4 regions of the Cellvibrio polysaccharolyticus genome follow, and region 2 is predicted to be linked to each of the others. Evidence: predicted binding sites of a transcription regulator. Region 2 holds the regulator's gene; each other region holds the start of a gene.
The links. Region 2 encodes sigma-54, which starts transcription at its own class of promoters, with help from an activator protein. Its sites were predicted from a motif close to TGGCACANNNNTTGCNNT; they were not measured.
Positions count from the first base shown of each region.

Region 1: a site for sigma-54 is predicted at 6,449-6,466, ahead of flhA (flagellar biosynthesis protein FlhA). Genes of this name have one in related genera too.
Region 3: a site for sigma-54 is predicted at 3,313-3,330, ahead of C4F51_RS02875 (choice-of-anchor A family protein). Genes of this name have one in related genera too.
Region 4: a site for sigma-54 is predicted at 6,421-6,438, ahead of glnA (type I glutamate--ammonia ligase). Genes of this name have one in related genera too.

Region 1 covers NZ_PRDL01000001.1:2,191,322-2,199,553, reverse strand. Annotated here, with positions in the region: gene C4F51_RS09380 (protein phosphatase CheZ) at 1-273, opposite strand, end outside; gene cheY (chemotaxis response regulator CheY) at 410-793, opposite strand; gene C4F51_RS09370 (RNA polymerase sigma factor FliA) at 1,012-1,758, opposite strand; gene C4F51_RS09365 (MinD/ParA family protein) at 1,779-2,606, opposite strand; gene flhF (flagellar biosynthesis protein FlhF) at 2,697-4,169, opposite strand; gene flhA (flagellar biosynthesis protein FlhA) at 4,199-6,298, opposite strand; gene flhB (flagellar biosynthesis protein FlhB) at 6,925-8,061, opposite strand; gene fliR (flagellar biosynthetic protein FliR) at 8,061-8,232, opposite strand, start outside.
Region 2 covers NZ_PRDL01000001.1:1,494,242-1,502,473, forward strand. Annotated here, with positions in the region: gene C4F51_RS06385 (YhdP family protein) at 1-2,580, shown strand, start outside; gene yjgA (ribosome biogenesis factor YjgA) at 2,587-3,114, opposite strand; gene C4F51_RS06395 (HPr family phosphocarrier protein) at 3,338-3,622, opposite strand; gene rapZ (RNase adapter RapZ) at 3,628-4,497, opposite strand; gene ptsN (PTS IIA-like nitrogen regulatory protein PtsN) at 4,629-5,075, opposite strand; gene hpf (ribosome hibernation-promoting factor, HPF/YfiA family) at 5,078-5,368, opposite strand; gene C4F51_RS06415 (RNA polymerase factor sigma-54) at 5,498-7,087, opposite strand; gene lptB (LPS export ABC transporter ATP-binding protein) at 7,243-7,968, opposite strand; gene lptA (lipopolysaccharide transport periplasmic protein LptA) at 7,978-8,232, opposite strand, start outside.
Region 3 covers NZ_PRDL01000001.1:630,069-638,300, forward strand. Annotated here, with positions in the region: gene C4F51_RS02855 (alpha/beta hydrolase) at 1-17, shown strand, start outside; gene serA (phosphoglycerate dehydrogenase) at 187-1,416, opposite strand; gene C4F51_RS02865 (DUF4197 domain-containing protein) at 1,537-2,256, opposite strand; gene tsaA (tRNA (N6-threonylcarbamoyladenosine(37)-N6)-methyltransferase TrmO) at 2,321-3,037, opposite strand; gene C4F51_RS02875 (choice-of-anchor A family protein) at 3,395-4,360, shown strand; gene C4F51_RS02880 (YrzE family protein) at 4,446-4,979, opposite strand; gene C4F51_RS02885 (DUF2868 domain-containing protein) at 5,201-6,283, shown strand; gene C4F51_RS02890 (DUF3482 domain-containing protein) at 6,283-7,674, shown strand; gene rpiA (ribose-5-phosphate isomerase RpiA) at 7,665-8,232, opposite strand, start outside.
Region 4 covers NZ_PRDL01000001.1:4,002,833-4,011,064, forward strand. Annotated here, with positions in the region: gene C4F51_RS16895 (sulfate ABC transporter substrate-binding protein) at 1-87, opposite strand, end outside; gene C4F51_RS16900 (YezD family protein) at 174-341, opposite strand; gene C4F51_RS16905 (RBBP9/YdeN family alpha/beta hydrolase) at 644-1,378, shown strand; gene C4F51_RS16910 (sulfite exporter TauE/SafE family protein) at 1,598-2,401, opposite strand; gene typA (translational GTPase TypA) at 2,589-4,409, opposite strand; gene thiI (tRNA uracil 4-sulfurtransferase ThiI) at 4,561-6,039, opposite strand; gene glnA (type I glutamate--ammonia ligase) at 6,563-7,963, shown strand; gene C4F51_RS16930 (DUF4124 domain-containing protein) at 8,082-8,232, shown strand, end outside.

The DNA.
Region 1 (8,232 bases), 700 kb from region 2:
GGAGGCATCCTGAATTTCAGAAGATTCGATGTGCGGCGGTTCGCGGGAGAGATCGGCGTCAACATGAAAATTAACGATGGCGTTATGCAGACCGCGGGTCAAGCGACCAACGGATTGGAAAATATGGTGATCACGAGAGGCCAACATTTGGTGGATCAAGTGTGATGCGTCTTCAAATTGATTGTCTTGCAATTTCTCAGTCAATAATTTGGCACACTCTTTCAGCTCGCCAATAAAATCCTCGTTGGTGTGCAACTGAATGTCTGATGTCATGGGTACGCCTTTGCCGAAGCCTGAACGTTTTATGATGAAAGCGGAGAAATACAATCAGAGTTTTATCACTCAACAGCAAGACCGGCGGCGAACAGCACAACAGTCAGGCGGAATAACGCGCTCCGTTAAATCAGTCTCAGCCGACACGCTCGAAAATTTTCTCGATTTTTTCCTTGAGAGCTTGAGCGGTAAAGGGTTTAACCACATAACCGTTCACACCGGCTTGCGCCGCTTCAATGATCTGATCGCGTTTGGCTTCGGCGGTTACCATCAGCACTGGCAGAGACGACAGACGTTCGTCGGCGCGTACCGCACGCAGCAAATCAATACCGGTCATACCGGGCATATTCCAGTCGGTGACCAGAAAATCAAAATCACCGCCTTTGAGCATAGGTAATGCCGTCACGCCATCATCTGCTTCATGGGTGTTGGAAAACCCGAGATCTCTGAGCAGATTCTTAATAATCCGTCGCATCGTCGAAAAGTCGTCAACGATCAGGATTTTCATATTCTTATCCAATGCAACCTCCAGCTACTCAAGCGTGAAACTCTAATCATTATCAAACCGGCAGATACCGGCGATGTAGTTGTTGGCAAATACGAGTGTTATAGCCGCCACTATTATGCGGTGTTTGCTGACTATGTCGGCCTGGAAACACTTTTCCTGAGTGGCATTTTGATAAAAAAGCCATTCATTACGCTAAAATGGCGTCAAATTACTCATAAATGCGTTCAGGGTCAATCTTTGCTCTTCCAATCGGTCAATCGGGTACGCAGGCGAAGCGCTGCCTGGCTGTGTATTTGACTCACCCGCGACTCGCTTACCCCTAATACCTGACCGATTTCTTTCAGGTTTAATTCTTCGTCGTAATACAGCGCCAGCACCAGCCGCTCGCGTTCGGGCAACTGCATAATGGCTTCTGCCAGCGCGCGTTTCATGGCATCGCGTTGCAACCCCTCCAGCGGGCTGGCGTAGGCGCTGCTGGATTCACTGGCATCAATGTTACTGTCGTCGTCACCAAAGGTTTCTTCGTAACTGAACAGGCGGCTGCTGTTGCTGTCTTGCAACATCGCGTGGTATTCATTGAGAGGAATATCCAGCTCGGCGGCGATTTCCGAATCCTGGGCATCGCGCCCGCAGCGGGCTTCTACCGTGCGAATGGCACTGGCGATCAAACGGGTGTTGCGATGCACCGAGCGGGGAGCCCAGTCACCACGACGCATTTCGTCAACAATTGCACCACGAATGCGAATACCGGCGTAAGTTTCAAAACTGGCGCCGCGCGTACCGTCATATTTTTGTACCGCTTCCAGCAGCCCGATCATGCCCGCCTGAATCAGATCATCTACCTGCACACACGCAGGCATACGCACCATCATGTGGTACGCAATGCGTTTCACCAGAGGGGCGTATTCCTCAACACGGATAGGCTGATTCAGTTGTTGTGTCTTGTCGTACATGGCTAATCCATCAACTGCGGCCATAACGGAACTCTCGCAGGCGGTTAATAGCGATTGTTGGCAGCCTGTAACAGGCGCTCGACAAAAAACTCCAGACGACCGGTGGGTGCGCCGGGTAACGGCCATTGATCGACAGTTTTGGCCAGATTACGAATGGCAACAGCAGCTTTTGAAGAAGGGGCGAACTCCAGCAAAGCCTTTTGCTTTTGTACCGATTTACGAACATTCTCATCAAACGGCACACTACCCAGAAATTGTAGACTCACATCGAGGAATCGTTCGCAGACGCTGTTCAACTTATTAAACATGTGCGCGCCTTCGTGCTGGGTGCGGGTCATATTGGCCACAACGCGGAAGCGTTGTACCTGATATTCCTTATTGAGCAATTTGATCAAAGCGTAAGCATCGGTGATGGATGAGGGTTCGTCACACACCACCACCACGATTTCATTGGCAGCACGCAGAAAGCTCACCACCGTCTCGGAAATACCGGCGGCGGTATCAATCACCAGAATATCAACCTGGTCACCGAGATCGTTAAACGCGTTGATAAGACCGGCGTGTTCAGCAGGACCCAGCGATGCCATGCGCTGCACACCGGAGGATGCCGGCACAATTTTAATACCAGCAGGGCCGGTCACCAGCACTTCGCTCAAGGTATGGGTGCCGGCGAGTACATCTGCCAGGGTATGTTCGGCTTTTAGTCCGAGCAATACATCCACGTTGGCCAAACTCAGGTCAGCGTCCAGCAAGACCACGCGACGGCGCAATTCTGCCAGCGCAATACTGAGGTTGACGGAAATATTACTCTTACCTACCCCGCCTTTTCCGCCGGATACGGCAATTACCTGCACGGGACGCAATTGACTCATTTGAGCGCTGTCTCCTGACGTTTGCTACGTCTGTTGTTCTGTACGCTTGCGCTGCCAACAGTGGCAACGCAGAAGTTAATAAAAATGCTGTTACACCAATGCACGAGTTCGCTGTTGCGAACTGACCGGGGTTGACGGTCGCATTTGGCTTTTTAACAAACCGGCTGCCCGTGTTACCAGTTGATGGCCACGCGCAACTTCAATGTGCTTTGGAATATCCTGGCCGTCAGTGGTGTAGACCAACGGCAATTTGCTCTGCTGGATTACACTCAGGGCTTCTCCCAGACTGGCGGTTTCATCCAGCTTGGTAAGAATGCAACCTTTCAAACCCGCAGCACCGTAAGCATGAATGGACGCTTTCAACATTTGCTGCTGGCTGTTACTCGACAATACCAGCAGTGTTTTAATCTCGGGCTGTTTGGCCAGCGATTGTAACTGAGCAGTCAGGTGCGGATCACCATGTCGAAAACCCGCCGTATCAATGAGAATCAGTTTGTAATTTTTCAAACTGTCAATAACCTGGCCGAGCTCCTGTTTGTCCTCTACCACCCTTACCGGCACGCGCATAATACGCGCCATAGAGCGTAATTGATCGTGCGCCGCAATGCGATAAGTATCTGTAGTTATTAGCGCGACACTGTCAGCGCCATGGCGCAATACGAAACGCGCTGCCAACTTTCCTATAGTCGTCGTTTTACCGACACCGGTTGGGCCAACAAACGCATAGATTCCGCCCTGATCTACCACGTCTCTGCCGGCTACCGGCAATTGGCGGGCGAGATTGGCCTGCGCATCGGCCCAGGCTTCCGGCAATACATCCTGACGCTTGCAGCGGGTCAAAACGTTGGCAATGATGTTCGACGTAAAGCCCATCCGTTCCAAACGACGACCCACGCTGGCAAGCACCGGCGATGACGCCATACCTTGCTGCCCGGTCAGCGCTTGCAGTTGCTGCTCGAGCATAAAACGCATGTCCGCCAGCTCGGCTTGCAAATCGGATAATTGTTGGCTTTCTGCCGCCGCACGCACCGGGTAATTTTCTTCCTGGGTATCAACCAGCGGGTAACGCTCGGCAGCGCTGGGCGCACGCGTAGCGGCGCGGACAGGCATATCTTCCTGAATACGCGGTGCAGGTTGCGAAATACGCTCCTGCTGTTCGCGAAGCAAGCTTTTAGCAGAGGCTTCGGCACGACGACTGGCCAGCATGCGCTCGCGTGCGCGCTCCATTTCATCGGCCAACTCCTGTTCGCTTTTTCCGGATGCTGAATAATTTTCAGCGTCCATGGCTCTTGAAAGCGCTGAGGCTTCGGCAAAAGCCGGGGCAAAGGAGGTGGGGCGATGCGCAGGTTCAGGAGCTGTCTGCACCGCCGGGGTTGGCAGGCTGCGCACTTGGGCCGCCTGTTGTAACTGCGCCAATTCGCTGTCAGCAGCAAGCGTTGTCAGCAGCTCAACACCGTCTTTTGTGCGGGAGCTGGAGAGAATAATAGCGTCCGGGCCAAGCTCCTGACGAACCAGCTCCAGTGCGCGACGCATATCGGCAGCCACGAAACGTTTTACTTGCATGGTGTCTCTCCGGACCCGCACTGGGGCGATTAATTGTTGGCGCCAACGCTGGCATCAATCGTAATTTGCTTGTTGTCAGGTATTTCGGTGTAGGCCAATACCCGCATATCCGGCACGCTGTGGCGAACAAACCGTGACAGCATCATGCGCAGGGGCGCTGCAACCAGCAGTACCAGCGGTTTACCCGCCATTTCCTGCTTCTGTGCCGCACTTATCAGCGATTGCTGCAAGCGCTCAGCCAGCCCCGGCTCAATAAACGCACTGTCATCAGCGCCAGATTTTTGTGCCTGTTGCACACTACCCAGCAATAACTGTTCCAGCGCGGGCTCAAGCGAGATAACTGGCAGGTTTAGCTCGGAACCGACAATGTTTTGGGCTATCTGGCGAGACAGGGCAACCCGTGCAATTGACGTTAAAGTGGCGGGATCCTGACTCTTGCCGCCGGTAGACGCCAACGCTTCGGCGATGGAGCGGATATCACGGATGGGCACCCGCTCCCGCAATAGATTCTGCAGAACTTTCAGGAACACATTGAGGTTGATGGTGTTGGGCACCAACTCTTCTGCCAGCTTGGGAGAGGATTTGGCCAGCATATCCAGCAGCTTTTGCACATCTTCATGGCCAAGCAATTCGTGGATGTGCTGTTGCAGAATCTGGTTAAGGTGAGTGGCAACCACGGTACTTGCATCTACCACGGTGTAACCGAGGGTTTGCGCTTGCTCTTTTTGTGATGCCTGAATCCAGATAGCATCCAGACCAAACGCCGGGTCTTTGGTTTTAATACCGTCCAGGGTGCCAAATACCTGGCCCGGGTTAATCGCCATCTCGCGATCCGGATAGACTTCGGCTTCGGCAACAGCAACGCCCATCAAACTGATGCGATAGGCATTGGGCAACAGATCCAGGTTGTCGCGAATGTGAACCGTAGGCACCAGAAAACCCATATCCTGAGACAGTTTTTTGCGGACGCCTTTGATTCGCCCCAGCAATTCGCCGCCCTGGTTTTTATCCACCATCGGGATAAGCCGGTAACCCACTTCCAGACCGATCACATCCACCGGCTGTACATCGTCCCAACCTACTTCGGTCGGTTCTGCCGCCGGCGGCAGAGAGGCCACCGTACGAGGAGCAGCGGGCATACCGCCGCCCTGCCCTTGCGCGTCCGGTGCCATGCGCGCAGACGAGGGAATATAGCCATTATCTTCAACCGCGACCGGCTGATTTTTTCTCCAGTGAATAAAATACGCCAGGCCAGCCGCCGCCGCGCCTAACCCCATAAATGCCACGTGCGGCATACCGGGGATGGAACCCATCATAAACAGGATAAAAGCGGCAATCGCCAGCGCCTTGGGCGTAGCAAACATTTGGCCGATCACCTGCTGGCCCATGTCTTCGGAGGTATTAACGCGGGTTACCAGAATAGCGGCAGACACAGACAATAACAGCGCCGGAATTTGACCCACCAGACCATCACCAATGGTCAGCAGAATGTACAACTCCATTGCCTGCTGAAAACTCAGGCCGTGCTGGATCATACCGATAGCCAGACCACCGATGATGGTGATCACCATAATCAAAATGCCCGCCACCGCATCGCCGCGCACAAACTTGCTCGCACCGTCCATCGCGCCATAGAAGTCAGCCTCTTTGGCAACTTCCTTACGGCGATCACGCGCCTCGTCCTGATCAATCAGACCTGCGTTCAAGTCGGCATCAATCGCCATTTGCTTGCCTGGCATTGCATCCAGGGTAAAACGGGCGCTTACTTCTGAAATACGACCGGCACCCTTGGTCACTACCACGAAGTTGATAATCATCAAAATCAGGAATACCACAATACCTACGGCGTAATTACCGCCAATTACCACTTCACCGAACGCCTTGATCACCTTACCGGCAGCATCGCTACCTTCGTGGCCGTTTAGCAGAATTACGCGGGTGGAGGCAACGTTGAGAGACAAACGCAGCAGGGTTGCGATCAGCAAAATGGAGGGGAAAACCGCGAAGTCCAACGGACGTTTGCTGTAGATACCAACCATTAACACCACAATAGAAAGCGCGATGTTGAAGGTAAAAAACGTATCCAGCAAAAAGGCCGGCATCGGCAATATGATCATTGCCAGCAACATGAGCAGCAATAACGGGATACCCAAATTGCCTTTGCTCAGGCCACGCGCCTGGCTCCACACAACTCTGGCGTCGGGTTTACGAAATTGCGGAAGTCCTGGTAGAGCCATAAGAGTACGGATTCTTGACGGTTATAAGTCTGTGTGACCCATATCGCAAAAAGCGTACCGATTTGTAAAAAAGGTTAAAAATAGTCGTAATCGAAAGAAATTGTGTAATGCACCTCTGGCTTTCATACATCTCAGACTCGCCGTAAACCCATCCATGGGGGCTCGACTGCCGCATCCATGCGGCAGACGGTCTGAGATGTATGAAAGCCAGAGATACTGGAGATATTCGGGATACCCGAAAGAATGAAAACCCCAAATCTCAAAGCGGCGGTGTTAAACAGTAGCTCAGAAGCGTCTGCGATACCTCAAGGCCAGAGATACGGGAAATATTTGAGATATCCGACAGAATAAAAACCACCAACCTCAAAGCGGCGGTGTTAAACCGTGGTTCAGAAGCGTCTGCCGCATGGATGCGGCAGTCGAGCCCCCAGGGATGGGTTCACGGCGTCTTCTGAACCACGGTTTAACGCCGCTGCCTGCACAATAGCTTTTGTTATTTCGCCGCCTCACCGGCCAAATCAATCAAACTGCATATCTTTCGGCAATTTAATATTACGAGGAAACGGCGGCCGCTCACCTTTGCCTTTACGGTAAGTACGCAACTGAAAAACGTAAGCAAGCACCTGAGCAACAGCCACATACAGTCCGGAAGGAATCTCCTGATCAATATCAGTCGTATAAAAAATCGCCCGCGCCAACGCCGCCGATTCAATAATCTCGACCTTATGCTCCTTGCCAATCTCGCGGATTTTCAAAGCAACCCGATCACCACCTTTCGCCAACAAAACAGGCGTCGACATATTGTCCTGATCATAGCGAAGCGCCACCGCAAAATGGGTCGGGTTGGTAATGATAACGTCCGCATCCGGCACCGAGGACATCATGCGCCGTTGTGATATCTCCCGTTGTAACTGACGAATGCGCCCTTTTACTTCCGGCTTGCCATCGGTATCTTTGGATTCGTCTCTCAATTCCTGTTTCGACATTTTCAGCTTTTTGTTGTGCTCCCACAGCTGAATAGGAATATCCACCGCCGCAATCACCACCGTAACCGCCGACAAAATAATCGCCGCATAACCGCTCAGCTCCAGCGAATGCACAATGGCGGTATTCACGTTTTCATCGGACAAACGAAACATCGCTTGCTGCAACGCCAATAGCAGCAAAATAGTCGCGCCCAGAATCACCACCACCTTACCCAGCGCTTTAGCCAGTTCAATCAGTGACTTCATCGAAAACATGCGTTTCAAACCGGCAGCAGGGTTCATGCGGCTGAATTTGGGAGCCATCGCTTTGCCACTGAGCAACCAGCCGCCGAGCGCAATGGGGCCCGCCACAGAAGCTACCAGCAAAATACCGAACAGCGGAAACATGCTGACAAAGCCGTCGTAAAAAGACGTAGACAAATAAGCGATCATCGCGTCCGGATCAAAAATGGACTCGCGGGGAATGGTGAAGTTATGGCGGGTTATGCCCACTATTTTGGAGGTCATGAAACCGAAAAAAATATAAAGGCCAACTGTGCCTGCTAACAAAATAGCGGTGGTGGTCAGTTCTCGCGATCGGGGAATCTGGCCCTCTTCACGAGACTTTTCAAGTTTTCGTGCCGAGGGCTCTTCGGTTTTTTCCTGACTACTGTCGCCGCCTTCTGCCATCAGGGCGCCTCCAGCAATTGCAGAACAATAAGGAAACCTTCCTGCATAATGGATTCAAACAGCGGTAAAAAATTACCCAGGCCGTACCACATCAATAACAAACCAAAGATCAGCGTGATGGGAAAGCCAACGGTAAACACGTTCATTTGCGGTGCTGAACGGCTCATTACG
Region 2 (8,232 bases):
GATTTGTATTTGCACATAGGGGCAAAGCACCTGGCAGCAGCCGAGTATAAAAAATACGTACCGGCAACGGTGCCGCCCAACCTCAGCGAGTGGTTACAAGCCAGTATTGGTGGCGATAACCCGGGCGTTGCTAACGAAGCGGGTTTCGTGTTTCGGGGCACCTTGAACACGCCGGAAAATAACGCGCGCAGTTATCAACTTTATCTGGATCTGGAAAATGCCTCGCTCGACTACCACACCGACTGGCCGGCGCTGACCGCGCTGAAGGGCCGTTTGCTGGTTGACGATGAAACGATTGATGCCAGTGTTTTCAGCGGCAAGCTTTACGAAAGTGATCTCTCCGGCGTACACATAGCGACTCGCCCCAACCCTCACGACGAAGGCGCCTTGTTGACGGTAACGGGTGACGTTGCCGGTATCGCCAGCGATGGTTTGCGCGTGCTGCGCGAGGGTTACATGCGCGAGTTGATCGGCAGCAATATGGACAGCTGGTATTTTCAGGGCACTCACCGCACCCGGGTAGACATCGCCGTGCCTTTGCTGGCCGAAGCCAAAGGTTCCTCGCAGCAGGTGGATGTCAGTTTCGACATGCCGTTGGTGGGCATGGAAAACCTGTCGCTCTACTTGCGAGATGTGGATGGCCAAATTCGCTACAGCAGCGAAGAAGGACTTCGCAGCGATCGCCTCACCGCGTTGCTTTTTGACCAACCGGTGACCGCCACGCTGGAAACCCGGAAAGAAGACAATGCGCAGTCAACGCTTATCCATCTGGATGGCCGGGTGGATGCGGATGATCTGGCTGGTTGGGCCAGCCGTCCGGAAATTCTCTTTTTCAAAGGGCTGGTGCCTTATCAGGCCACGGTTGCTATTGCCCATCAGGGCGATGCCGCCGATTCTGATTCCGATAACCGCACGCTGGTCAGCGTCATTGCCAAAAGTAACCTTGCGGGAGCGCTGGTAGATTTACCGGAACCCTTTGCCAAACCGGTTGAGGGCGAGCGGGATTTCAGCGTTCAGCTGGATATCGGCAGCCAGCAAACGGAAGCGTTTATCGACTACCGGCTGGATGAAGTTACGCCGCTGGTACAAGCCCGTTTTATGGCCAGCAGCGGTGAAGACACCCAACTGCTGAATGCTGATGTCACTATCGCCGGAGAGGCGGTTTTGCAAGCGGAACCGCAATTCCGTGTCAGTGGTTTTGTTGAATCGGTAGATATCAATGCCTGGTTGCAGGTGCGTGATCGCTACGAAGTCTATCAACGACAAATTCAGGAGCAGCCCGGCTCCGTCACCGAAGAATTTACTGCTCTGAGCGATGCCCCCGGCATGGTCGTCGGTTTGCCTTTGCATATTGACGTGTTGCTGGGGCAGCAGGCACTTGGCCCGCTGGCGCTGGAAAATATTGCCCTCAATGCCTGGCGTCAATCCGATGCCTGGCAACTGACGTTTAATAACCCCGTTCTTAAAGGCAGTGTGCGCTTGCCGGATGCGCGCAGCATTCCTATGGCCATTGCGATTGACGAGCTGCACCTTACCCGGGAACTATTGGGCGATAGCAACCCGGCCAGTGAAGACGAGCAAGCCCCCACCATCGCCGCATCGCTGACCGACACCGCCTCACAATTTGACCCGCGCAGCTTGCCCCGTGCTGATGTGGCGGTGCAGGCGCTGTACCTTGAAGGGCATAATTACGGTGATTGGAGTTTGCAGGTTCGCCCGGACAACAGCGGTGTGATGTTCAACCGTATTCGCGGCAACCTTCGCGGTATTGCGGTTAGCGGTGTGCCCGCTACCGAGACTGCCAACATTGTTGATAGCTCGCCTTTGTCCGGGGCGCAAATTTACTGGTCTACCGGCGATGAAGGGCACCGCACCCGCTTTGTCGGCGTGCTCACGGCCACCGACATGGCGGAAGTCATGCGCGAATGGGAAAAGCCCGACATTCTCGAGTCCAGCAATGCGGTTTATCAGGTGGATCTGGAATGGCCGGGCGCACCGGGTCAGTTTTCCCTGAAAACCCTGCGTGGTGATATTGATCTGGCGTTGGAAGAAGGGCGTTTTAATCGCAGCACCGGTGCTGGCGAAGGGGTTTTGCGGTTACTGTCGCTGGTCAATTTCGATACGCTGGCACGTCGCCTGCGGCTCGATTTTTCCGATCTCTACAAAACCGGTCTGGCCTTTGACAGCATTCAGGGGCGCATCCATTTTGATAACGGCCAGTTGCAACTAACCGAACCGCTGCTGGTGGAAGGGCCGTCCAGCCGCTTGCAGTTGGCTGGCACCATTGATTTGCAGCAGGAAACTATTGATGCCCGCCTGGTAGCGGCGTTGCCGGTAGCGGGTAATCTGACTTTTCTGGCCGCACTGGCGACCGGTTTACCGGCGGCAGCGGGTATCTATCTGGTGAGTAAAATTTTTAGAAAGCAGGTGAATCAGGCGACCAGTGTTTCCTATACCATCCGTGGCAACTGGGATGATCCGGTGATGAAATTTGATCGCCTGTTCGAGAGCGAGGAAAGTCTTCGTCAGAACGTCAGTAACCGCCGTGAAGAAGAAGCCGAAGCGAGTAATAACGACTAGGCGTTATTACTCCTCACCATCCTGCAAGGTAATTTGTTCGCGAATGTAGCGAAACAGTTTGCGCGCATTGTTCGGCGCCTGATGGTTTTCCTGTTCCTGCTGCGCTGCTTTGATCAGGTGGCGCAAATGCTGAACATCCACGTCCTTGTAGCGGGTCACCAGGGTTTGAAAAACCTGCTTGTCGCCGTCAATCAATAAATCCCGGTAGCGCTCAATCTGATGTTGGCGGTGAATGTACTGGTCGCTGACGTTTTGCAGCTTATCGACTGCCGCCTGAATCTCTTCAAAATCTGCCGAGCGCATCAATTTGCCGATGTATTGCAATTGGCGACGACGCGCTTCGCGCAGCGGCATCTTGCGGGCTTCATGAATAGAACTGAGCAAATGTTCATCGAGCGGGACGGTGGCCAGTTGCTTGTCATTCATCTCAACCAGCTTCTCACCCAGCTCCTGCAGCGCCGTCATTTCACGCTTTACCTGGGACTTACTCTTGATGTAATCGTCCGGATTAATGTCGTCGTATTTATAAACCATAAATGTGCCGTAAAAAAATAGTGCTGTAAGAAAATCGCGATAATGCCTGTTGCATTCACCCGTGGGGTGAATCAGGCAAATAGAGAGGGTGTCGGGTTGGCCAACAGTCCCGGGTAAACAACGGATATGCACCGGTGTAATGGGTGCATTATAGCCATGTCGGCGTTATTTCGGGTGGGAGATTAACGGGGGAGACAACGACAATCGGGATTCAGCGCTAAAATCAGTCTTCTTCACCGAAGCGCTGTTCAATCAACTGACAGATAGCATCCATCGCTTTTTGCTCTTCCTTGCCTTCTGTCTGAATATCCAGCAGCGTGCCCTGGCCTGCCGCCAGTAGCATCAACGACATAATACTGGTGGCATCTGACCAGGCGCCGCTGTTGTCGGGTGAGTGAATGCGCACTCGCATAGCAGCATTAAACCGTGTCGCCGTACTGGTAAAACGGGCCGACGCCCGTGCATGCAGTCCGCGCTGGTTCACGATGGTGACAGTTTTATTCAGCATAATTGTCAGGCTTTCTTGTGTTTGAATATATCGCGATGCCTGACCTGAACATCGCTGAAGGTATGATCAAAATGTTTTTGCAGCCGCTCGCTCAAATAGACCGAGCGGTGCTGGCCACCGGTACAACCAATGGCAATGGTGATATAACTGCGGTTATTGGCCTGGTAGCGGGGTAACCAGCGGGTCAGATAGCGCTCGATATCATCGTACATCTCCTGAACCGCCGGTTGTTCTTCCAGAAAATCGATAACCTCGGCGTCTTTACCGGTTTGTGGCCGTAAATGCGCTTTCCAGTGTGGATTGGGCAGGCAGCGCATATCAAATACGATGTCGGCATTGACCGGCAAGCCGTGTTTGAAACCGAAGGATTCAAATAAAATCGCCATGGTAGATTCGTGGCGACCTACCACGCGCTCTTTAACCAGATCGCGCAGCTCATGCAAGTTCAGGTTGCTGGTATCCAGCACCTGATCCGCATTATCTCTCACCGGCTCCAGCAATCGCTGTTCTGTAGCGATGGCTTCGGCCAGATTGGTGTGTTTGTCACTCAGCGGATGTTTGCGCCGGGTTTCACTGAATCTTTGCACCAGCACATGGGGTTGCGCATCGAGAAAGAGCACCTGAAACGTCATGCCGGCGGTTTTCAGCGAGTCGATAACGTCGGGGAATTCCGTCAAATCTTGCCAGGCGTTGCGTACATCAATACCAATAGCAAAGCGCTGCTCATTATTTTGATGGGCCTGAATCTGGGCAATCAAGGGTGGCAGCAGGCTGATCGGTAAATTGTCTATGCAATTAAAGCCAACATCTTCCAGCACGTGCAAGGCAGTACTTTTTCCTGAACCTGACAGTCCGCTGACGATGACGAGATGCATAGTAAAATCCTGCTCGGCGTATTAAGGAAAGATCCGCTGAAATCCTGAAACGGCTCCGGTTATCCAGGGCGTGGCTCAGGATGAATAAAAAAAACGTTCAGGGCAAGCGGCAAATTCCGGTGCCGGTTAAATTATGAAACAGCCGCCTGAAAGAGAGCCTGATCACTGTCCGCCTGGCGCAAGGAATCACGAAAACCCGCGTCATTAAGCGAACGAGCCAGAGAGGATAGGGTATCAAGGTGTTCTGCATTAGCATTTTCCGGTACCAGCATAGCGAATAAAATATCCACTTTCTGGCCGTCAATTGCATCAAACTCAATAGGTTGTTTCAGAGTAATCAGGGCGCCTATCGCTTTACTGCCGCATTCCATGCGGCAATGCGGTAAGGCTATCCCGAAACCGATGCCGGTAGATCCCAGGCGTTCCCTGGCTATCAGCCGACGAAAAACTTCATCGGCATTAATAGAGGGTACGGCGCGTGCAATGGTATTGGCGAGAATTTCCAGGGTGCGTTTCTTGCTAACACCTTCAATAGCACACAGGGTGCGATCGGGCGTAATCAGTTCCGGGATTGTCATGGTTAACGATGGCTACGTAATTTTTCTTTGTGTTTAATCAGTTGGCGATCCAGTTTGTCCGCCAGTTTATCAATGGCCGCATACATATCCGCTTCTACGGCATCAGCAAATAAATCCTTACCGCTGACGTGCACCGTGGCTTCCGCTTTTTGATCGAGGTGATCAACCCCAAGGATGACATGCACAGAAGTAATTTTGTCGTGGTGGTTATCCAGCTTTTCCAGTTTGGTTTCTACGTACTGCTTAAGGGCTTCAGTGACTTCCAGGTGATGGCCATTAATCGTAATCTGCATGGATACTTCCTCTTTGTTGGCGATATCAATGGATTTTTCAATCCGTCTTTTTATCTGATTATTTACTCTTTTATTGGTTCGCATTGAACTTCAAATTTGAGAATAAATAACGTTTCCTGATCGGTGCGATTACATCAACGATTTCCGCTCGTTGGACGGCGGGATGTTTAACGACTCCCGGTATTTTGCAATAGTGCGACGGGCTACCTGAATTCCCTGCTCGGCCAGCAGGTCGGTGATTTTACTGTCGCTCAATGGTTTTTTCGCATTTTCGGCGCTGATCAGTTTTTTAATCAGTGCACGAATCGCGGTTGAAGAACACTCGCCACCACCTTCAGTGCTCACATGGCTGGAGAAAAAATACTTCAGCTCAAAAATGCCTTGCGGCGTGTGCATGAATTTTTGTGTGGTTACGCGTGAAATAGTGGACTCATGCATCTGCACAATTTCTGCGATGTCGTGCAGCACCAGCGGCTTCATGGCCTCGGCGCCGTATTCAAGAAAGCCGCGTTGTTTTTCAACAATACAGCTGGCAACTTTCAGCAGGGTTTCGTTGCGGCTCTGCAGGCTTTTTAAAAACCAGCGCGCCTCCTGAAGGTTGTCTTTCAAAAAAGTGTTGTCGCTACTGGAATCGGCGCGCTTGACCATAGAGGCATAGTTGGCGTTGATTCGCAGGCGAGGTGCGATATCCGGGTTCAGCTCGACGATCCAGCGGCCATCGCGTTTTTCAACAAACACGTCCGGTACTACATATTCGGTATCGCCACTGGCAATAATGTCACCAGGGCGGGGGTTCAACCCCTGGATGAGCAAAACTGCCTGGCCCAGTTCATTTTCCTTGAGCCGGGTTTTGCGCATCAGCTGGCGATAGTCGCGGCTGCCAAGCAGCGGCAAATAATTTTTGCAGATGGTTTTGGCGGCTTCGAGGAAGGGCGTATCCGTCGGGAATTGTTGCAGTTGCACCAGCAGGCATTCGGCAAGGTTCTGGCTGCAAACGCCGCAAGGGTCAAATTGTTGCAGGCGATGTTGAACGGCGACCACTTCGTCCAGTTCCAGCTCTTCCAGTTCGGCAGCCAGGCCTTCAAAAATATCGTCCAGAGAAACCGACAGCATGCCGCCAGGTTCAACGGCGTCGATAATGGCCAGCGCAATCAGATAATCGCGATCGGAAAATGGCGTGAGGTTCAGTTGCCACATCAGGTGGTCGTAGATGGAATCGACCGCAGCCCGACGGCTTTCGAAGTCGTTGTCATCATTTTCAAAGTTGCTGCTACCGGAGCTGGATGTCTGGTAAACGTCATCCCAGCTGGTATCTACCGGCAAGTCGGTAGGGATGGATTCATTCCATTCGCCCACGACATCACTTTCGGAAAAGCCATCGCTTTCATTGAAGCTGTCAGTTTCCCGGAAGTCACTGTCGTGATCAGAGAAGTTTTCGCTGCTGTCAGACGAAGAAGAGTGGGCATCACTCAGCGGGCGGTCACCCGGCAGGTCAGCGGCTATTTCAGCCTGGCGTGTGTAATCAAGGTCGTCTTTTTCGGCGGATTCAGGAGGGTTGTCGAAGCTGTCTTCCATCTCCAGCATCGGGTTGGAGTCGAGGGCTTCCTGTATCTCCTGTTGCAGATCCAGTGTGGAGAGCTGCAGCAGGCGAATGGCCTGTTGCAGCTGCGGAGTCATGGTCAGTTGTTGACCGAGCTTTAACTGGAGAGATTGCTTCATCGTTTAAAAAGCTGATCCTGCTTAGACGAGAACAGTGGTCGATGAAGTAGAGTTTAGACAGCCTTGATCTCGCAAGCAACAAGGCTAAGCAATGTTTGTGCCTTGTTGTGTGTTATTTGCAAAAGTCAAGGCCCTGGCGTCAAATAAATCTTCAATCAAAGGCGGAAATTCTCGCCCAGATACACCTCACGCACTTTGTTATTGGCCAAAACTGTCTCGGCAGTGCCTTCGGCGATAATGTGACCTTCACTGACGATATAGGCCGTTTCGCAGATATCGAGGGTTTCGCGCACATTGTGATCGGTAATCAATACCCCGATACCGCGATCTTTCAGGTGTCTTACGATTTGCTTGATGTCATTGACCGAGATGGGGTCAACCCCGGCAAAAGGTTCATCCAGCAAAATAAAGCGGGGCTCTGTGGCCAGGGCGCGGGCAATTTCCACCCGGCGGCGTTCGCCACCTGACAGTGCCATGCCGAGACTGTCCCGAATGTGAGTGATGTGAAATTCCTGCAGCAATGAGTCCAGTTTGGCCAGACGCTGCTTTCTGTCGAGATCGCTACGGGTTTCCAGAATTGCCATGATGTTGTCGGCTACCGACAGCTTTCGAAATACCGAAGCTTCCTGGGGTAAATAACCGATACCGGCGCGTGCACGACCATGGATGGGCAGGTGGGTTAAATCCTTGTCGTCGAGCAGTACGCGGCCGTTGTCGGCGGTAATCAACCCGGCAATCATATAAAAGCAGGTGGTTTTTCCTGCGCCGTTGGGGCCGAGCAGGCCTACAATCGTGCCGCTGCTGACAGACAGGGAGACATCAATAACGACCTTGCGCTTTTTGTAGCTTTTGGCAAGGTTACGAGCGTAAAGAGTAGCCATAAGTCCTGATCAGTTTTCCTGAATGGTTTGCGGTGGAATGATGATTTCAATGCGCTTGCGGTCTTCGCTCTCGCCGCCTGCAGCCTGCATAACCTCTTTGTTGAGGTCATAAACAATGCGGGTGCCGCTCATTGATGCACCATCCTGCTCCAGTGATGCATGTTCTTCCAGTGCCAGGCTCTGGCTGGACGGGGTGTAGGTAATGCTCTGCGCCCGGGCGCTGATGATGCCTTTGTCCGGTGTGGGCTGCTGTTGGTAGAGCGC
Region 3 (8,232 bases), 860 kb from region 2:
GCTGGTTGGCACCTTGAGGCTGCAACCTTTATATTTTTTCCAATAAAAAAGCCGAAACCCGTGAGGATTTCGGCTTTTTTACGGGCGCTGCTCCGAGGAACGCACCCTCGTCTTGCTGATCGTCGGGCTGGAAACCGGTGTAACTCCGTTGACTCAACGACTAGCGTTGAGTCGGAAACGTGTAAATCAGAACAATACGCGACAACGAATGGTTCCTTCCACATTGCGCAGCTGCTCAAGAGCAACCTCACTATACGGGGAATTGATGTCTAATACTACATAGCCCACTTTATCATTGGTTTGCAGATATTGCGCGGCAATATTGATGTTATTGTCAGAAAATACCTTGTTAATGGCAGAAAGTACACCCGGAACGTTGGCATGAACGTGTAACAGGCGGTGTGCTTCCGGGTGTCCGGGCAGTGCCACTTCAGGGAAGTTGACCGAACTGGTGGTGGTGCCGTTGTCAGAATACTTGATCAGTTTTTCTGCCACTTCTACACCGATATTGGCCTGGGCTTCCATGGTGGAGCCGCCGATATGCGGGGTCAAAATCACGTTTTCCAGGCCGCGCAGCGGGCTGATGAACTCATCGCCATTGGCTTTGGGCTCTTCCGGGAATACGTCAATAGCGGCGCCGGTCAGGTTGCCAGCTTTGATTGCATCGGCCAGGGCATCGATATCAACCACGGTACCGCGAGAGGCGTTGATCAGGATGGCCCCTTTTTTCATCAGCTCGATTTCACGACGGCCCATCATATTGCGGGTGGCACCGGTTTCCGGTACGTGCAAGCTGATGATGTCAGAAGTTGCCAGCAGTTCATCGAGGCTGCGCACCTGGGACGCATTACCCAGCGGCAGTTTGGAAACCACATCATAAAACTGTACGTGCATGCCCAGCGACTCGGCCAGTACGCTGGTCTGGCTGCCAATAGAGCCGTAGCCGATCAAACCGAGGGTTTTGCCCCGAATTTCGTAGGAACCGGTGGCTGATTTGTCCCAGCCGCCGCGATGGCAGATGAAGTTCTTGGACGGAATATTGCGCAGCAACAGAATGGCTTCGGCAATAACCAGCTCGGCCACCGAACGGGTGTTGGAGTAGGGGGCGTTAAAAACGGCTACGCCGAATTCCTGGGCGGCTTTCAAGTCCACCTGGTTGGTGCCAATGCAGAAGCAGCCGGCGGCAATCAGTTTTGGCGCATTTTCAAAAACGCGGCGGGTCAACTGGGTGCGTGAGCGCAAGCCAACAAAATGTGCATCCTGAATTTTTTCGATCAGCTCATCTTCTGCCAGCGCAGTTTTCAGGTATTCGATATTGGTGTAGCCGGACTCCAGCAGGGTATCGACGGCTGACTGATGGACACCTTCCAGCAGCAGAAATTTGATTTTGCTTTTGTCCAGGGACGTTTTGCTCATGAATATTTAACCTCGAAGACGGGCTGATTCGGGTAGCTGAAAAAGAAAGGAAAAACCGGAATAAAAAGAAGGGCGGCATAATACCACAGGCGCCGCCCGGTGTAAGACGCACTTGCCCGATTATTGGGCAAAAACAGCACCGATAATGCTACTTCCGCGACCAATCGGGTCTTTACGGATCTGTTTCTCTTCTGTCGCGATCTGGCGGAACAGGCCATTCAGGCTTTGCTCCAGCACATGTTGTTCAAGATCCAGCGACGGCTTGTTAGCCAGCGGCAGCTGGTTGTAGGTGTTTAACAATTGCTGATACTGGTTATAAAAGCCGATTTGTTGCAGGTTCTGTTTGATGATGGGCGCGTAGCGCTGACGCAATATCGTTTCGGTTTGCTGGCGGAAATAGTCGGTGGCGGCGGTGTCGCTGCCACGAACAATCCCCAGCGCATCGGTAATGGTCATGTTCTTAACCGCGGTAATAAAAACTGCCGAGGCTTCGGCGGCGGCCTTTTCGGCGCCCTGGTTCATCAGGTTTTCAACCCGATCCAGCTGCGAGCCAAGGCCGAGTTGACGCAAATTTTTGGCCAGCGGTTGCAGGTTCTCTGGCAGAGCAATGCGATACAGAGCGCTTTGGCTGTAACCACCGGTGGTCGCCAGTTGCGTAGCGGCCCTCGTGCTGCCCAGTTCCAGCGCTTCCTTGATACCGCGCACCAGCTGCGCCTGGTTGTTATAGCCGGAGGCGCTGGCAACGTCAGCCCCGGTTTGCATCACCTGCGGCAGGTTGGCAGAGCAGGCGGTCAGGGTAAGCAGTGGCAGGGCAATGCAGAGTGTTTTCAGAAGAGGCATAAATCGGTTTCCAATATCTATTCATGTGTAAAAAGCTAACAGTATCGACCCTGGCAAAAAAGGCTCAGTTGATGTCGATAACTTCAATAACAAGCGGGTTTGAAAGGGTGTCATAGCGCCAGCGCACATTCACATCACACAGGCGGGCGCCGTAAATACGTTCGGCATCCGGTTGCTGATAGGCGGGGCGGGGGTCCTGTTGCAACACTTCCACCAACAATGTCCGTAAATTGCCATAAAGCGACCTGTTGCTCTGCTCCAGCTGCGCCAGACGGGTTTCTGCCTCATGCCCAAAGGTTACCGGTAGCAGGGGCGGAGGTTGGTCGGCAAAAAAATTGGTGGCGTTGGTCACGCAGTCTACATAGGGTACATAAGGTTTGATATCCAGCACCGGTGTACCGTCAATCATGTCGATGCCGGACAGCTCCAGCCAGCAGCGGTCGCCTTCGCAGTGAACCGCCTCCAGCTTTACCACCGATAAGCCGATTGGCGATGGACGAACCGGCGAGCGGGTGGCAAAAACCCCCATGCTGCGATTACCGCCCAAGCGCGGAGGACGCACTTTGGCGGACCAGGTTTTGCGCTGGTTGGCATGAAATACAAATTGCACCCAGATATGGCTGCAGGTTTCCAGTCCTTCCAGTGCTTCCGGCTGATTGTAAGGCGGCAAAAATTCCAATCGTGCGGTGGCATGCGCGGCCAGGCCCGGTTGCCGCGGGGTAGCAAATTTTTCATTGAAACAGCTGCGCAGAATGCCTATGGCGGGAAAACTGAATTCCATAAAACCGGGGCCCAAAAAGTGTAAAAAAGCACTTTTATACTGTTAAATTTATCGACACTAACGGCTTATCCTAAAAAATTGAAAAAGAGAATAGTTTTAGTGCGGGAATGTCGCTAAAATCATCAAAAGAGTGCGAAATGCGGCGGATTCAAAAACAATCGAACTGCTGTTTTTTTGTTCGACGCCTACTGTTATGTCGGCCAGATTTACATTAAAATGTGATCTGCTTCTCATGCGGTTTGTTAAGTGCATGGCCTAAAAGGAAAATTCGGCGCAGGTACAGTATTTGCTTTACTACAAGCGAATGAGCCGATTTTACGGCTCTCAAGGCTTTATTTCTACAGGAATGCCACTTATATGCGTATGCATGCAATCGCAAGAAATTTGAAAGTGTTAACGGGTGTTGTTTTGTTGGGTTTGACCAGCGTTGTATCCGCTACGCCGTTAAGTAACTACAACCTGATTGTGTTGGGCGATGTTAACGCCAACAGTCTCCATGTTTATGACCAGGCGTTTATCGGTGGCGACCTTAAAGGTGGCTGGTCCGAGTTTGGCAGTCGTATGGATAAATCTTCACGCGAGAACAGCGTTGAAGTAGCCGGTAAAATTACCTCCAATGGCGTTACCGTTCAGGCCGGTTATCTGGCGGCGGGCACTGCTTACAATGGCGGTATTAACTGTAATGGTAACGGCCTGAATCAGAACAAGGCTTGTAACACTACTGACAATACCCTGGCGGGCAAAACCCAGGCGTTGGCAAAAGAGTTGTATGCCGATAGCACGTTTTTCTCTTCCTTGCCGAGCAATGGCGATCTGTTTACTGCTGACCACAACAACAAGCGTTTCAGCTACACCGGTAGCGACAGTGTTGCGGTGTTCAATCTGGATGGCAGCCAACTGTTTGCTCAGAACAGCAACTGGTCATTGAATGCCGGTTCTGCTTCTACCGTTATTATTAACGTGGGTGGCAAGTCCATCTCCAATAATGGCGGTGTGAACTTTAACAATGGCTTCCAGGCATGGGCCAACAGCAACAATATTGGTGCCAGCAATATTCTCTGGAACTTCTATGAAGCGACCAGCATTAACTTTGGCTCAAGCCGCATCAATGGTTCGGTGTTGGCTCCTTATGCTGATGTAACCATGTGGAATGATTTTGACGGTGCTTTGGCTGCCAAGTCTTACTCAGGTTCAGGCCAGGTGCATAACCATTTGTTCAACTGGACGGCTGCACCGGTAAGTGAAGTTCCGGAGCCATCTGCGATGTTGTTGATGCTGATGGGCCTGGGTTTGTTAGGTCTTGCGCGGTTGCGTCGCAACTGAGTTTGCTTAAAGGTTTACACGTTTCATCATGTTGTTAAGGCGAGCCTGGCTCGCCTTTTTTATGGCCATAATTAACGGCCCGCCGTTAAAGCGATTGGGTCGTATCGTCTGCTTTCTGATGCAGAATTTTTTCAGCTTCTTCCTGTTGCTCGCTGTTGGCAGCATGTACTGCCACCACGAATTTACCTTCCTTTAATGCCTGGCGGGCATTCATCAAATACGCCTCATGATCCGGCCGCAAGGTTAATAGACCACCCAGCATCATGCCGCCTACCGCACCGAAAACCAGCAAAATAAGCGCGCTGGTGTAGGCATTGTTGGTGATAAATGCAATGCCGATTGCCATCAGCAGCGCAAACAGTAACAGCCCGGCTACTGCGCCGGCGGCACCCAACCAGATATGTGAGCGCACCAGGGTTTTCCAAATGCCTTTGTCTTCCGGCTCCAGGCCTTTGCCGGTATGAGGATCGTGCGGGTTGAGAATAAAGATCTGGGCATCGCGAACGCGGGTGTTTTGCCGCAACCGCTCGGCTGCATCCAGGGCTTCACTCTCGCTGGTAAAAACGGCTGCGATTTTATGATCGAAGCTTTCGCCACTGACAATATTGGCTGACATCATTCATCCTCCCGGATTATTGCTTTTATACAAGCCTGGCTTATTGCCACCGAAACCGTCATCCGGATTGCCAGTAGTGTGACCAATGCAACAGACCTGAGAGGCATAACCGGCAAGCAGGCGTTGCCGGGTTTTTATAAAACGCCCCCGGTTGCCGGGCATGTTGTTGAGCGAACACTGCTGGTAGTATCCGCGTTTACCTTTGCTGATGATGGATGCGCCTCTTGTCTTTATTTCGCTGGCCCTTTGCCACGGCACCTTCTGCCGTTGCACTTTCAATTCGCCTGACGCCACTTACGGCGCTGGCTGCCTTCGTGCTGGGCATTGTGATGGCGGCGGCCGGGCTGGCTTATTCTGCCGAGGGGCGCATCAACGTAATTTATGTGTGGTTATTGTGGGCCGGGCTGCCTTTACTGGGTTCGTTGCTTGCGGTGATTCCGGCCTTGACCGGGCGCCGTCGCCCCTGGCTGTTCCGCTGGCGTCAGCAACATGCACAATGGCACCCCTCCCTTGCAGAGCGCTTGTCGATGGCGTTGTTGTTGCAAGTCTGGTGGCTTATCGCTGCTCTGGGGCTGTTGTGCGGCTTCGGCTTTTTACTGCTATTTTCCGACCTGGCATTTGGCTGGCGCTCCACTTTGTTGCAGGGCCCCGAGCCGCTTTATCACCTGGCTCGCGGCCTTGCTCTTCCCTGGCGGGAACTCTGGCCTGCCGCCTTGCCCTCTATGGAGCTGGTAGAGGCAACCCGCTTTTACCGCATTCAGCCAGCGCCGGTTGATCCGCAATTAGCCGGTGGCTGGTGGTCATTTTTATTAGCCAGCATGCTGGTTTACAACCTGCTGCCACGGTCTCTGTTGGCGGGCATTCTAATATTGCGATTACAGTTGCTGAAGAGAAAAGTACCGGTGGTTAGCGGTAGTACGGCGGTAGTGGATCGTGGTGCCGAGCCGGTATTGCAAGCGCGTTCGTTACAGGATTGGCAGCAGGTGCCGGTGATCACCTGGGAGCTGGCGGATGCCGGTGTAGAGGCCGCGGCGTTGCGCCTGGGTAATAACGATTGGCAGCGTGACGAACAGCAATTTCGTGATTGGCTGAAAAGTCCGCAAGAACATCTGGTCTGGCAGGTTAATGCAGAGCGCTCGCCGGTGGCGGAATTGGCTGATCTCATCACCATGGCGCGCAGCGATGGCATTCGCCATCAGGCGTTGCGCGTTGTCAGCGGACCGCAAACAGATCCGCAGCGTCACATCGCCAGTTGGCAAATGTTTGCTGCCCGGCAGGGGCTGGTTTGGCTGGAGCAAGTAAGTTGATGGATAAAATCCCGCATTTGAGCGTGGTCGGTCACCCTAACAAAGGGAAATCATCGCTGGTGGCGACGCTGACGGAAAATGATAGCGTGCGCATCAGTGTTGAATCCGGCACGACCATTCAGGCTGACAGTTTCGAGTTTCAGGTAGAGGGCGCGGTGTATTTGCGCCTTACGGATACGCCCGGTTTTCAACGCTCCCGTCAGGTGCTGGCCTGGTTGCAATCCGCGCCGGACGCCGATGCCGATCGCCCGGCGCGGGTCAGAGCCTTTCTTGCCGAACCCGGCCATGCCGAGCGCTTCCCCGATGAAGTTGCCTTGCTCGCGCCTATCATGGCTGGCAGTGGCATCTTGTATGTAGTGGATGCCAGCCAGCCGGTCACCGCGGCCGATGAAGCAGAAATGACTATTCTGCAATGGACCGGACAACCGCGTATGGCGGTGATGAACCCGATGGGGGTGGCAACGCTGCAAAGTGTCTGGCAGCCACTGTTGAGTGGTTTTTTTCAGCAGGTTTTGTTGTTCAACCCGTTAACAGCAACACCGGCGCAGCGATTGGCTTTGTTGCGCTCGCTGGGCGATCTGGCGCCTGGCTGGCAAAAGCCGGTTGCTGCTTTATGCGAACGTCTGGTATTGCGCGATCACCAGCGCCTTGAAGCCATGGCGCACAGTCTGGCGCGTTACTGGATTGAACAAATGGCGCGTCGCGAGCCGCTGACATTGCTGGATCAGCAGGGCTTTAACCGTGCGGGCGACAAGTTGCGCCAGAAGCTGGACGATGCCGAAACCGCATTTTGTCGCGAACTGCTGGCATTGTGGGGGCATCGTCAGGCATCACTGGCGCGTGAGGTCGAATGGGAGTTGGGCGATGACAAACTCATGAATACCGAAACCTGGTATTTATGGGGGTTAAAGCAAAAGCAATTGGTGCTGGTAAGTGGTGCAGCCGGTGCCGCTACCGGGCTGGTGGTAGATTTGGGGGTGGGTGGCACATCCATGATGTTAGGCGCGGTATCCGGTGGTGTGCTGGGTTCGCTGGGTGGCTGGTGGGCATCGCAACAACTACCCGGCAAACGGCTTGGCTGGCTACCACTCACCCGGCAAAAGCAATTTGCCGGGCCGGTGCAGCACCCCAATTTTCCGTTGGTGGTGATGGCCCGGGCGCTGGCGTTTGCACGGCAATTGCAATGGCGAAGCCATGCCAGACGCGAACAGCTGGCGTTGCAATCCAGTGCCGCGCACTGGCGTCAATCCGAGCAGGTGAATTTGTTGCAATGGGCGGGGGCTATCCGCAAGGACCGGTGGAAACCGGCCCAACAGGATGCGCTGTCAGGCTGGATTGTCGAGAAGTTATCGGCCGCCGATGACAACAGCGGCGCCAACAATCAGGACTGATATTTCGGATAAAGCATTCTTACACCGTCGGCGGTGCCCAATAACAGCACATCGGCACCGCGGCGGGCGAACAGACCGTTGGTTACCACACCGGTAATCTGGTTGATGGCGGTTTCCAGCGCTTTCGGATCGATAATCGACATGTTGTGCACATCGAGAATCACGTTGCCGTTATCGGTAATCACGCCTTCGCGGTACACCGGATCACCGCCCAGCTTCACCAGTTCGCGGGCAACGTAAGAGCGTGCCATGGGAATCACTTCAACCGGCAGCGGGAACTGGCCGAGCACATCAACCCACTTGCTCTCGTCAGCAATACAAACAAACTCTTTTGCTGCGGCGACGACAATTTTTTCGCGGGTCAGCGCCGCGCCACCGCCTTTGATCAATTCAAGATGGTGGTTGCTCTCATCAGCACCATCCACATACACCACCAGTTGATCCACGCTATTCAGATCAAACACTTCAATACCGTGTTCTCTCAAACGGTCGGCAGAGGCGTCCGAGCTGGCTACCGCACCACCAAAAGACTCTTTGATATTGGCCAGGTAATCAATA
Region 4 (8,232 bases), 2.5 Mb from region 2:
TACTTCTGATTGTGCGAGAGCACCGGTGCTGGCGGCCAGCCCCAGTGACAAAACCAGTAAGGATTTTTTCAGGTGTTTTACAAACATGATGGGTATTCCTTGTATTAATAATGTTGTCAAAGCTTCAGGGGTAAAAAGGTAAATCTGCAGGGCGATGCACTAACTGCGATACATCACCCCGATTTGGTAAATCGTCTTTTCTCGCGGCACTCCACCTGAACGATCTGGCCGTTGTGTACAGAAACTTCCAACGAGCCAAATCTGATCTGGGTCAGCAAGTGCTTTATTTCCTGAAAGACGGCTTCCTGCTCTGCCGTCAATTCAATTTCCTGCTGGGTCATATCACCTTCCCGATTACGTTCAGCCGGTTGTGATCACCAGCAATGGCGCAATACTAATCAAGGATTTATATGCCGAAAAATATTTGTTTATTCTTAGCTTATTACTTTAAAAGCTATAAGAACCTCGCATTTTGTAATAAGGCTCTTTCAAGGCGTTTGGCATAAGAACAGAACAAATCAATCCTTCGATTAACACCGGGGAGACACTATGATTTGGCGGAAGAGAAGATGGCTATCAAGGCCGATTCGTCACGGTGCTAATACCGGACTGCCAACACCGGATTGCCTCAAGGGGGAAATACATGGGACTTTTACAGAGAAGACACGCACACACCGAACAAAGTCGTGTGTTATCGGAAGAGTATCCAGTAGCCGGGCAGGCACCTTTTGCAGCCGCAAACCGCCCGTTGTTACACCGTATTCAGCAACACCTGCAAAACACACCGGTCGTGATTGTGCCGGGGTTGCGCAATAGTGATGAGCGACACTGGCAAAGTGCCTGGCAAAACCTGTTACCGGGCAGCCAGCGTATTGAGGTCATCGACTGGCATCTGGCCGACCTGGAAAAATGGCGGAATGCCATTTTGAAAACACTGACAAGCCTTGAACAACCGGTCCTGCTGATTGCGCACAGCTTTGGCTCGCTCGCCAGCGCCTCCATCGCTCACGATTACCCGTCACTGGTCAGAGGCGCATTATTAGTTGCCCCCGCCGCTCCGCAAAAATTTGGTATTGAAGAAAGATTACCGCAAACAGAAATCGCCCGCCCCCTGCGCCTGATTGGCAGCGACTCGGATCCCTGGTTGGCAGAAACAGGCGCAAAACAACTTGCTCATCAATGGGGAGCTGACTTCCATATCAGCAAAGGAAAAGGACACATCAACAGCGAGTCGCAACTGGGCGTCTGGACGGAAGGTTTGTTTGAGCTTGAAAAACTTTTACAGCAAATTGACAAGCACTTAGTGCAATCAACAGCCGGACTGAGCAAAACTCACCCCGGCGTACTTCATACTGTTTCGCTCGCCCATAAAAAATAAATTTGGTTCAGTGGCGAAAAAATTATTACTGCCGCAAGCCTATTTCAAGAAAATCTTACAGAGTTCCCCTGCCCCGTAATAACTATTTTTCTTCACTGTTAATGAATGCCAGCGCCTGTATGTACAGGATGACACTCATTAATAAATGCAAAGTGAAAAATAGACCCTTCGATTGAGCACTTATCTTTTACCGAAGTTGCTGAGCCCGAATGGCTTACCTTAGAAAAATAAGACCGCCAGCATTTGCACCGACAAACCAATCAACAATACTGCAAATAATTTTTTCAGTACCGCCACAGGTAAGCGGTGCGCCAGTGATGCGCCCAGCGGGGCGAAGATGAAGCTCATCACTGACATGGCGATTACTGCAGGCCAATAGATGTAACCGAGGGTGAGCTCCGGCAGGCCGGCAACGCCCCAGCCATTGATCAAATAGCCGAGAGCACCGGACAAGGCGATAGGCAAGCCGATAGCCGCCGAGGTACCGATGGCGGTTTGAATGCGCACGTTACACCAGGAAAGAAAAGGCACTGTCAGCGAGCCGCCGCCGATGGCGACCAATGCAGACACAATACCGATGCCGGTACCTGCACCTGTCAGGCCAACCTTACCCGGCAGTTCCCGCGAGGGAGCAGGTTTTTTGTTAGCGATCATCTGGAAGGCAACAAAGGCCATAAAGCAGGAAAAGAAAATAGCCAGCGGTGCCGCTGATAAATAACTGGCAAGAAAAGTAGCACCAAAAGTACCGACCAGAATACCCGGTGTTATGGTCCACACCACCGGCCACAGCACCGCCTGGCGCTTGTTGTGGGCGCGCATGCTGGCGATAGCGGTAGGAACAATGGCTGCCATGGAGGTCGCCAGGGCGATGTGAACCGTGTGCTCTGCAGGAAATTGCTGCGCCGTAAACATCACCGTCAGCACCGGCACCATAATGCCACCGCCACCGATGCCAAACAGCCCGGCCATAAGGCCCGTTACTACTCCCAAGATTAAATAAGCGATCAGCCAGACCAGCTCCATACCTATGCTCCCGGCACGAGTAAAAAAGCACGCATTATACGCATAATCACCAGGCCCGCCGATGGCGACACGCTTCATGCGCCACATTTAAGTGCACAAATTTTGATTCAGGTTATTGGCAATTTGCAGACAAAAAAAATCCCCCTGCCGTGTAACCCGCAGGGGGATTTTCAATTACCGATGAAAATTATTTAGCGCGCTTGCGCTCATTTTCATTGAGCAATTTTTTACGAATACGAATGCTTTTCGGTGTAACTTCAACCAGCTCATCGTCTTCAATAAATTCCAACGCCTGCTCCAGCGTATGACGAACGGGCGGAGACAGGGTCAGCGCTTCGTCAGTACCGGAGGCACGCACGTTGGTCAATTGCTTGGCTTTGGTAGGGTTAACCACCAGGTCGTTGCTGCGGGAATGCAAACCAACGATCTGACCTTCGTACACTTCGATACCGGCACCCAGGAACAAACGGCCACGGTCCTGCAACGGGTACAAACCGTAAGCCAGGGTTTTACCTTTTACCATGGATACCAGCACGCCGTTCTGACGCTTGGCCACTTCACCTTCTTTAATCGGACCGTAATGATCAAAGATGGAGGTCATGATGCCACTACCCGACGTCATGGTCAGGAAGGTGCCACGGAAACCGATCAAACCACGTGACGGGCACAGGAATTCCAGCTTGATGCGGCCTTTGCCATCCGGCTCCATGTTGGTCAGCTCGCCTTTACGCAGGCCCAGCTCTTCCATTACAGAACCCTGGTGACGATCTTCAACGTCGATAACCACTTGCTCAAAGGGTTCGTGTACTACGCCGTCAACGATTTTCTTAACAACTTCCGGACGGGAAACACCCAGCTCGAAACCTTCACGACGCATGTTTTCAATCAATACCGACAAGTGCAATTCACCGCGACCGGAAACGATAAATTTGTCCGGCGAGTCGCCTTGCTGTACGCGCAATGCAACGTTTGCAATCAGTTCCTGATCGAGGCGATCTTTAATATTACGGCTGGTAACGTACTTGCCTTCTTTACCGGCAAACGGTGAATCGTTTACCTGGAAGGTCATGCTGACGGTTGGCTCGTCGATAGACAGCGCCGGCAGTGCTTCAACGGCATCCGGGCTGCACAGGGTATCGGAGATACCGAGCTTATCTACACCGGTAATACAGACGATGTCGCCAGCGAAAGCTTTATCGGTTTCGATACGTTGCAGGCCGTGGTAACCCATAACTTGCAGTACTTTGGCTTTACGGGTGTTGCCTTCGTGATCAACCACAACCACTTGCTGGTTGGGCGACAGCGAGCCGCGGGTAATACGGCCAATACCGATAACACCCACATAGCTGCTGTAATCCAGAGCAGATACTTGCATCTGGAACGGGCCTTCGCTGTCAACTTTTGGCGGTTTTACTTTATCAACGATCATTTGGAACAACGGGGTCATATCGTCAGCGATATTTTCCGGGTCCAGACCTGCCACACCGTTCAGTGCAGAAGCATAAATAATCGGGAAGTCGAGCTGCTCATCGGTAGCGCCCAAACGGTCAAACAGGTCAAACACCTGGTCAACAACCCACTCAGGACGCGCGCCCGGACGGTCGATTTTGTTGATAACAACAATCGGGTTCAAACCCTGCTCAAAGGCTTTTTGTGTTACGAAACGCGTTTGCGGCATAGGGCCGCCAACCGCATCAACGATCAGCAACACCGAATCTACCATCGACAATACACGCTCTACTTCACCACCGAAGTCGGCGTGACCGGGGGTATCCACGATATTGATACGGTATTCGTTCCAGCGGATGGCGGTGTTTTTTGCAAGAATGGTAATGCCGCGTTCACGTTCCTGATCATTGCTATCCATAATCAGATCAGCGCTGTCATCGCGACGATCTAGAGTTCCGGATTGACGCAATAACTGGTCGACCATGGAGGTTTTTCCATGGTCAACGTGGGCAATAATGGCGATATTGCGCAAGTTCTGGATAGCAGATTGATCACTCACAATAAAATTCTCTTAAGCATGTAAATACGAAGGGCGCGAATTATACCCGCGTCTTGATGTCAGCGATATGACCAGAGCGAAAAAATTGGCGATTTTTTGTCCGGCACCTGGCAATCACCCCGAAAAAGCGGCCGTTCGGCGCCGGACAAAATCAACCGATAGCACAGGCGCTCACTGGCTCGGGGCGATAAACACCAATATTGCCATGCCCGGCATCTTTCAAATTGGCAGCATGCAATTGACTCATGACCCCTTTCTGGCAATACAACCAGTAGGTTTGCTCCTGAGGCAGATTGGCGAAACGGTTGTTGAGACTATAGAAAGGTATTTTCAATATGGTGACACCTTCCACGCGCAGTGGACGGGTTTCTTCTTCGTCGGGGTGGCGAATATCAATAATGGTATGGCTGGCATCAGCAAAACCGATCACTGGCACCGACAAATCGGCATTGAGATCATCCACAACTTCATCAATATTCTGCGCAACCCGCTCGGCAATGGCACGCTCCAGCACCGCAAAATCAAAGCGCGACTCTTCCTTTTCGACCCGGTGCAACTTGGCGCGGGTGGTCGGGTTTACCGAGATCACACCACAATATTCCGGCATGCTGGCAGCAAAGGTTTCGGTGCCGATCTTGCGCGACAAATCAATAATCTCGCCCTTGTCCATGGTCGCCAGCGGACGCAGCACCACCATATCGGTCACACGATCAATCATATTCAGGTTGATCAGCGTTTGGCTGGATACCTGAGCCACACTTTCGCCCGTCACCAGCGCCGGAATCTCCAGCGACTCGGCCACCTGCTCTGCCGCACGCAACATCATGCGTTTCAGGATGACACCCATATAAGCGTTATCCACTTTCTCCAGAATCTCGCGCACCACATCTTCAAAAGGTACGGAGACAAATTTGACCCGGTGAGAAGCGCCATATTTATTCCACAGGTAATACGCCACTTCTTTTACGCCGATTTCATGTGCCCGACCACCGAGATTAAAGAAGCAATAATGCGAGCGCAGACCGCGACGAATGGATAAATAAGTAGATACCGTAGAGTCAAAACCGCCGGAAATCAGCGATAGCACGGCATCCTGCGCGCCCAGCGGATAACCGCCCAGGCCTTTAAATTTACTGCTGATAACAAACAGCCGGTCGTGCTTGATCTCAAGAGGAACGATAATATCCGGATTATGCAGGTCAACCGCCCGCGCCGGCGTATTGTGCAGCAAGCCGCCGCCCACATAGCGCTCAACATCCACCGAGCTGAATACGTGATTGCCGTTGCGCTTTACCCGCACGCAAAAACTCTTATCGGCCAGCGCTTCTTTCCAGTGCGGCAACACTTTCTGGAAAATATCGTCCAGATCACCGAGCGGGTAAGCCGTGATCAGTGAGTAATTACCAATACCTGGCGTGCGCGAAAGGATGTCGGCAACCTGCGCGGTAATCAGCTCGTCAGCGCCCGGTGACAATACTTCAAGCTTCTCCCAATCGCTTTTCACTTCCACCTTTGCATCTACCTGTACCATCAGACGGCGCAGATTGTCCCGCAGATGTTTGATAAAGCGTTTACGCACCGGAGCGCTTTTGACAAAAATCTCGGGAAAGACCTTGATGATAAAATGCATGAGGAAAGCCTGTCAGATAACGCAGCAACAACCGCAGAGGTTAAAAAGGCGGCGATTATACCTCAGCCGCTCCCGGCGCGGTGAGCTTGCAGACAGGTCATAAAACCGTTAAAAAAACGTCGCTAATTTGCGTTACTATGATCGCACCGAAAATTGCCCCGCAAGCCGTCGAGGGAAAGTCGCTTTAAATAATGTAAATGGCGACAGCACGACAGAAGAAAAAGCAATGTGCGCTCTTGATAAGCATAAAATTCTGACAAGCAAACCAAAACGGTGCACAGCGAAAAAACAGGCACCAATTTGGTGCGCAAAGCAAATTTTTCGCTAGCGTTTTAATGAAAAAGCCCTTATTTAATGCGGCTGGTTGCTATTTTTGGGAAATGGCATATATTTTGCCACTTTCAAAATACCCTGGTTCTCGCCCGGCTCGCCTGCAAGGGTGGCGAGCGCTGATCGGGCTTGAGAAAGAATCAATTTAAATTATATTTCCGGCCGTCAAGGCTGCTCTTACTGGAGGCATTCAATGTCTAAAACTCTGGACCTGATCAAAAAGCACGAAGCGCGCTGGGTTGATCTGCGCTTTACCGATACCAAAGGTAAAGAGCAACACGTTACTTATCCGTCCAACGTAGTTGACGACGATTTCTTCACCGACGGTAAGATGTTCGACGGTTCTTCTATTGGTGGCTGGAAAGGCATTAACGAATCCGACATGATTTTGATGCCGGATGACGCTGCTTCTGTTCTTGATCCGTTCTCTGAAGAAGCCATGATCATCGTGCGTTGTAACGTGGTAGAACCTGCCACCATGCAAGGCTACGACCGCGACCCGCGCTCCATCGGCCTGCGCGCTGAAGAGTACCTGAAGTCTACCGGTCTGGGCGACATCGCTCTGTTTGGCCCGGAGCCGGAATTCTTTATTTTTGACAGCGTCCACTACGCCAGCACCATGGGCGGCGCTTTCTACAAAATCAAATCTGAAGAAGCTGCATGGTCCTCAGGTGATGACGTTGAAGGTAAACACGGCCACTCACCACGCGTAAAAGGCGGTTACTTCCCGGTTCCTCCGGTTGACTCATTGCACGACATCCGTGCTGCCATGTGTAATGCCATGGAAGCTATGGGTCTGGAAATTGAAGTTCACCACCACGAAGTGGCTAACGCCGGTCAGTGTGAAATCGGTGTTGGCGCCAACACCCTGGTTAAAAAAGCGGACGAAGTACAGATTCTGAAGTACTGCGTACACAACGTTGCTCACCAGTACGGTAAAACCGCTACCTTTATGCCGAAGCCACTGATCGGTGATAACGGTTCAGGTATGCACGTTCACCAGTCTTTCTCCAAAGGCGGTGTTAACCAGTTCGCCGGTGACTCCTATGCGGGTCTGAGCGAAATGGCTCTGTTCTACATCGGCGGTATCATCAAGCACGCCCGTTCTCTGAACGCTTTCTGTAACGCTTCTACCAACTCTTACAAGCGTCTGGTTCCAGGCTACGAAGCCCCGGTAATGCTGGCTTACTCTGCTCGCAACCGCTCTGCTTCTATCCGTATTCCTTACGTAACCAGCGCTAAAGCCAAGCGTATTGAAGCCCGCTTCCCGGACCCAACAGCTAACCCGTACCTGTGTTTCGCAGCGCTGCTGATGGCTGGTCTGGACGGTATTCAGAACAAAATCCATCCGGGCGAAGCTTCCAGCAAGGATCTGTACGATCTGGAGCCGGAAGAAGAAGCGTTGATCCCGACTGTTGCCTCAAGCCTGGAACAAGCTCTGGAAGCTCTGGAAGCCGATTACGAATACCTGACCAAAGGCGGCGTATTCAGCAAAGACTTCATTGATGCTTACATCAAGCTGAAAAAGCAGGAAATCGAGCGCATCAACATGACTCCGCACCCGGTAGAATTCGAGCTGTACTACAGCGTGTAATTCGCCCGCACGATCCTTGTGTTGCGATTGTCGAAAAGCCCGACCGGTTATCCGGTCGGGCTTTTTCTTTGGGCAACGAATAAGGTAATCTGCGGTCTCAGCGAGGGAGGAAGACCGTATGCTGCTACGTTATCTGGCTGTTTTCATCGGAGTGTTGGCACTGCCGGCCATGGCCACCGATATCTATAAAACCCGCGACAAGGACGGCAATGTTGTTTATACCGACAAGCCGCTGGCTGGCGACAGCGAGCAGGTGAATCTGCCACCTA